2 regions of the Mesorhizobium sp. WSM4845 genome follow, and region 2 is predicted to be linked to the other one. Evidence: predicted binding sites of a transcription regulator. Region 2 holds the regulator's gene; the other holds the start of a gene.
The links. Region 2 encodes HrcA, which represses chaperone genes, less so after heat shock. Its sites were predicted from a motif close to GTTAGCACTCNCNNNNNGNGAGTGCTAAC; they were not measured.
Positions count from the first base shown of each region.

Region 1: groES (co-chaperone GroES) is a predicted target of HrcA. The motif match lies at 1,748-1,776, and genes of this name have one in related genera.

Region 1 covers NZ_JBVVQA010000018.1:1,589-4,779, forward strand. Annotated here, with positions in the region: gene groL (chaperonin GroEL) at 1-1,337, opposite strand, end outside; gene groES (co-chaperone GroES) at 1,400-1,696, opposite strand; partial or broken gene AC0L2C_RS20250 (recombinase family protein) at 2,898-3,191, opposite strand, start outside.
Region 2 covers NZ_JBVVQA010000012.1:141,012-144,202, reverse strand. Annotated here, with positions in the region: gene rph (ribonuclease PH) at 1-447, opposite strand, end outside; gene hrcA (heat-inducible transcriptional repressor HrcA) at 583-1,698, shown strand; gene AC0L2C_RS16155 (hypothetical protein) at 1,780-1,977, shown strand; gene cysK (cysteine synthase A) at 2,282-3,191, shown strand, end outside.

The DNA of each region.
Region 1 (3,191 bases), on a different contig from region 2:
AGCGCGCGGCGCACGATGGCGATGCCGGCGGTCTGGTCGGAGTTGGCGCCGCTGACGGTGATGGCCATCGAAGCGCGCAGGAGTGCGACGCCGCCGCCGGGAACGATGCCTTCTTCGACGGCCGCGCGGGTCGCGTTGAGGGCGTCATCGACGCGGTCCTTCTTTTCCTTGACTTCGATCTCGGTCGCACCGCCGACGCGGATGACGGCAACGCCGCCCGCCAGCTTGGCGAGACGTTCCTGCAGCTTCTCCTTGTCGTAGTCCGAGGTGGTCTCCTCGATCTGCTGCTTGATCTGGGCGACGCGGCCCTGGATCTCGGCCTTCTTGCCGGCGCCGTCGACGATGGTAGTGTTCTCCTTGGAGATCGACACCTTCTTGGCGCGGCCGAGCATGTTGAGGCTGACATTCTCGAGCTTGATGCCGAGGTCTTCGGAAATGACCTGGCCGCCGGTGAGGATGGCGATGTCTTCCAGCATGGCCTTGCGGCGATCACCGAAGCCTGGCGCCTTGACGGCGGCGATCTTCAGGCCGCCGCGCAGCTTGTTGACGACCAGCGTGGCCAGAGCCTCGCCTTCGACGTCTTCCGAGATGATGACCAGCGGCTTCGAGGTCTGCACAACAGCCTCGAGGATCGGCAGCATGGCCTGCAGGTTGGAGAGCTTCTTCTCGTGGAGAAGGATGTAGGCGTCTTCCAGATCCGCAACCATCTTGTCGGCGTTGGTGACGAAGTAGGGCGAGAGATAGCCGCGGTCGAACTGCATGCCTTCGACGACTTCGAGTTCGGTCTCGGCGGTCTTGGCTTCCTCGACCGTGATGACGCCCTCGTTGCCGACCTTCTGCATCGCTTCGGCGATCATCGAGCCGACCGAAACATCGCCATTGCCGGCGATGGTGCCGACCTGGGCAACCTCTTCCGAGGTCTTGATCTTCTTGGCGTTCTTGATCAGCGTCGAGACGACGTCGCCAACCGCGAGGTCGATGCCGCGCTTCAGGTCCATCGGGTTCATGCCGGCGGCAACCGCCTTGTGGCCTTCCTGGACGATCGACTGCGCCAGAACGGTCGCGGTCGTGGTGCCGTCGCCGGCGATGTCGTTGGTCTTCGAAGCAACTTCGCGGACCATCTGCGCGCCCATGTTCTCGAACTTGTCGGAAAGTTCGATTTCCTTGGCGACGGTGACGCCGTCCTTGGTGATGCGCGGTGCGCCGAATGACTTGTCGAGGACGACGTTGCGGCCCTTGGGGCCGAGCGTCACCTTCACTGCGTCGGCGAGGATGTTGACGCCGCGCAGCATGCGCTCACGGGCATCGCGGGAAAATTTTACGTCTTTGGCAGCCATTTTTAGCTCCTGGCAGGGGCTTGAATTGAGCCCTGGGGTTTAAGTGGTGGTGAGGCCGATATTCAGCCGATGATGCCCATGATGTCGGATTCCTTCATGATCAGAAGGTCTTCGCCATTGAGCTTGACTTCGGTGCCCGACCACTTGCCGAACAGGATGCGATCGCCGGCCTTGACGTCCAGCGGGACGAGCTTGCCGGCCTCGTCGCGGGCGCCGGAACCAACGGCGATGATGCCGCCTTCCTGCGGCTTTTCCTTAGCCGTATCGGGGATGATGATGCCGCCTGAGGTCTTGGATTCGGATTCGACCCGACGAACGACCACGCGGTCATGCAGCGGCCGGAAATTCGACTTTGCCATTTTGGATATCCCTGGTGCGGAGGTTGAAAGGTTCTCCGTTGCCGGAGCGTGGTTAGCACTCGCCAGTGGAGAGTGCTAACGTGGCGCTGAAATAGGCTGTGGGCTCGTACTAGTCAAGACGGACGAGGGGACGGCCGAAGAGCAAAGGATTTGGAATCGGCGCGGAAGCCTCGCCCCCGTTACGGTGCATCCAACTGCCTAAGCTAGCGTTTCGGCCGTAAGCTCTGGGCCACTTTCGTCTCTGTTTGGAATGTGAAATTATGTGAAATTAATGGCCGAGGTAGGTTCCGAACAGCAGGTCGAGAGGAATGCTCGTTTTGAGGACGATGTTTGGGATTTTGTGATCGAGGTGGATTGTTTCCGTGGTGAGGTTTGCGTCGGCGATTAGATAGACAAGATGGCGCGCCCGTCCAGTGCGCCTGCCGCGCGAATCTCTCCCTTCACGAATTCCGCCGTGAACGCAGCGCGTTGAGCCGCAACGGCACCGGAAAGCCTTGACGATCATGCCGGGTACTGGCGTGTGCTGCGATGTTGTAGGTGGTCACGCGGGCCTTGACGTCATTGCGACGGTAGTCGGTAAATGAGCAGCGGGGACCGGGTGGGGGGCTTGGGGTTAGTCCCCGCTGCTTTGAGCTGCCTTCGCAGGGTGCAGTGGCAGCACAACTAAAATAGTGACTGAGCGATGACAGGACCAGACAGCGGAGCCTTGGGCACCCTGTCAGTCTTACACCGGCTAGTGCCGCCCCCAAGGCCACCCGGGCGGGTGTCTCAAGAGTGCGGCCGGGGACGGGCCTTCAAAGATTGCGACTTCCGTACCCCAGCCTACACTCCGGCCTGACGCGCGTGCCCACCCAATCTACCCCAGCGTCAAGCGACAGGTCATTAGTAGCCGATAAAGATCGCCCCCAAATCGGCCGCTTGGGCTAGCTCGGATAGACAATTCGGGTGAGCGGGTTCAACGGGGTCAAAAGGAGGGATCGGAATATCCGGGCCAAATTTTCTTACGACCCATCGGATAACAGGCTCATGCGTGGCATCCCCCGTGCCCCTTCGGTTTCACGACACAGGCCCGAGCGAGACGACCGCCAGACGCCGAGAGGCTGCCCGGTGGCGGTACCTCAGACCGACATGAGCACGCGCTGGCGGGGCTATCCTTGTCCAGCGGTTGGAGTGCGTAGGGCAGACGGTACGGACCACCTGTTTACGTATGACGTGGCGAGGGGAGCGCTAAATGGCTCCGCTTCGCCAGCCTAGGCAAGGTGCTCCTGGAGGCCCCGGTTGCGGCCACGATGTTGTTCCAGGACTGGCCCGCCTTGAGCATCTTCACTATGGCCGCATTGCGCTTCTGGTCCTCAGGCCGCTCCCGGTAGCGCCCTTCCTGCTTGGCCTTCTGGATACCCTGGGCCTGCCGCCGCCGCCTGTCGTCATAGTCCTTGCGGGCAATCGCGGCGATCATGTCCAGCATCATCCCGTTGATGGCCTCCTGCATCCGGGC
Region 2 (3,191 bases):
CATCTGCCGGGCTTCCATCCAGCGCAGGCAGTCGTAAAGCGCCACCCAGCCGCCGGTGATCGAGGCGGTGCGCGTGCCGCCATCGGCCTGGATCACGTCGCAGTCGACGGTGATCTGCTGCTCGCCCAGCGCCTGCAGATCGACCACTGCGCGCAGCGAACGGCCGATCAGCCTCTGGATTTCCAGCGTGCGGCCGCCTTGCTTGCCAGCCGAAGCCTCGCGGCGCATGCGCTCGCCGGTCGAGCGCGGCAGCATGCCGTATTCCGCCGTCACCCAGCCCTTGCCGGAATTGCGCATCCAGCCCGGCACCTTTTCCTCGAGGCTGGCGGTGCACAGCACGTGGGTGTCGCCGAACTTCACCAGGCACGAGCCTTCCGCGTGCTTGGAGACGCCGCGCTCAAAGGAGATGGCTCGCATTTCGTCGAACTGGCGTTTGGAAGGGCGCATTCAGGCTTCTTTCTTGTCGTTTTAGGAGTCGTGGCCGGCTTGTAGCCGCACGCGACGAGAGGCGCAAAGGAAAATGGACCAGTTGCGCGGGCGAGGCCGATGTCTATATCCTTGGGCCGGAGGTATTTGGCTCGAATGACCAAGGCAGTCGATCCCGGTTCCCAGTCGGCGGCAGCGCTCCAATCCCCCGCGCTTCAATCGCCCGCCCTTCAATCGCTCGACATGCGCTCGCGCGACATCTTTCGGCGCATTGTCGATTCCTATCTGAAGGACGGCGAGCCGGTCGGCTCGCGCAGCCTGTCGCGTATCCTGCCGTCTTCGCTGTCGCCGGCCACCATCCGCAATGTGATGAGCGATCTCGAGCATCTCGGCCTGATCTACGCGCCGCATATCTCGGCCGGCCGATTGCCGACCCAGGCCGGCCTGCGCTTCTTCGTCGATGCCTTCATGGAGCTTGGTGATCTCTCCGACGAGGAGCGCCGCACCATCGAGGCGCAGGTACGCGCCTCCGGCTCTGGTGCGACGCTGGAGCACATGCTCACCGAGGCGAGCCAGATGCTGTCCGGCATGTCGCGCGGCGCCGGCCTCGTGCTTGCCGCCAAGAACGAGGTGGCGCTCAAGCATATCGAATTCATCCAGCTCGAGCCGAACAAGGCGCTGGCCGTGCTGGTGTCGCAGAACGGCGACGTCGAAAACCGCGTCGTCGACCTGCCCGCCGGCATCACCGTCTCGCAACTGCACGAAGCCTCGAATTTCCTCAACGCCCATATCCGCGGTCGCACGCTGGCCGAGGCGCGGGTCGAGATCGCCCGCATCAAGGAAGAAACCAGGGCCGCCCTCGACACGTTGTCGCAGGATTTGGTCGAGAAGGGCCTTGCTGTCTGGGCAGGCGCCGAGAGCGGCTTGCCGGCGCGTCTCATCGTGCGCGGTCGCGCCAATCTGCTGGAAAATGTCACCGCCCAGGCCGACATCGAGCTGCTGCGGCATTTGTTCGAGGATCTGGAGACGCAGGACGGGCTGATCCAGCTTCTCGACCTCGCCGAGGAAGGCTCCGGCGTGCGCATCTTCATCGGCTCGGAGAACAAGCTGTTTTCGCTGTCGGGCTCGTCGCTGGTCGTGGCGCCCTATCGCGACAAGGACGCCCGCGTCATCGGCGCGCTCGGCGTCATCGGCCCGACCCGGCTGAACTACGCACGCATCGTGCCGATGGTCGACTATACCGCGCAGCTTATTTCCCGCATGCTGCGATAATGCATGTCGCCCAAAAAACCGAAGCGCGTCGCACGGATCCTTCCAACGCGACATGCTTAAGGGAACCTCAAGGAGAAAAAAATGGCGCTGGAATCATTCAAGGCTCAGATCAGCCTGTTGCTCGAGCAGATGATCAACCAGCCCGAGGATCAGCATGAAGTGCAGGAGCAGTTGCGCGAAAAGCTGGGGGAGATGCGCGCCATGGGCCTGCCGCTGCCGGCCGATCTCGTCGCGCTGGAAAAGCGCCTCGACGACGATTTCTACGCCGCCGGGAACTGAGCCCGAAAGGTGCAAGGACGGCTAGCCGACCGGCGAGCATGAGGATCTCGTGACCGGCTTCGTCGTCTCCGGCGACGCGGTCTGGGCCGACCGGCAAGTGATGCGGTGCCCCGAGGGCGGCGGCGGTTGCATCTGGCCGTCACCTGCGGGCGAGGATGTATTCAGCATGCGACCCCGTCGGATATTTTCAAACGGCAGACTAGCTTGCGCGGCCGAAGGCTTTATCCTGCCTGGTCGAGACTTAGTTGCCTGACTCACTTGATTGCCTGACCCTTGCCCATCTGACCTCTTGGGAGCGAAACCAATGAACAAGCCCGCCACCACCGTGCCTGTGCCCGGCCGCGGCCGCATCTACAATTCGATCACCGAGACGATCGGCGACACGCCGCTGGTGCGGCTCGACAAGTTCGCGGGGGAAAAGGGCGTCGTCGCCAATCTGCTGGCCAAGCTCGAATTCTTCAACCCGATCGGCTCGGTCAAGGATCGCATCGGCGTCTCGATGATCGAGGCGCTGGAGGCATCGGGCAGGATTGCGCCCGGCAGGACCACGCTGATCGAGCCAACCTCGGGCAACACCGGCATCGCGCTCGCCTTCGCCGCCGCCGCCAAGGGCTACAAGCTGATCCTGACCATGCCGGAAACCATGTCGGTCGAACGCCGCAAGATGCTGGCGCTGCTCGGCGCCGAACTGGTGCTGACCGAAGGGCCGAAAGGCATGAAAGGCGCCATCGCCAAGGCCGACGAACTGGCCGCGACGCTGCCCGACGCCATCATTCCGCAGCAGTTCGAGAATCCCGCCAATCCGGAAATTCACCGCCGCACCACTGCCGAGGAAATCTGGAACGACACTCATGGCGAAGTCGACATCTTCGTCGCCGGCATCGGCACCGGCGGCACCATCACCGGCGTCGGCCAGGTGCTGAAGCAGCGCAAGCCCTCCGTGCATGTCGTCGCCGTCGAGCCGGAAGCCTCGCCGGTGCTGTCGGGCGGCCAGCCCGGCCCGCACAAGATCCAGGGCATCGGCGCCGGCTTCGCGCCGAAGATCCTCGACACGACCATTTATGACGAGATCGTCAAGGTCTCCAACGAGGATTCGGTCGCCAATGCGCGGCTCGTCGCCCGCCTCGAAGGCGTGCCGGTCGGCATCTCGTCGGGCGCTGCCCTGCAGGCGGCGATCGTCGTCGGCTCGCGGCCGGAGAATGAGGGCAAGAACC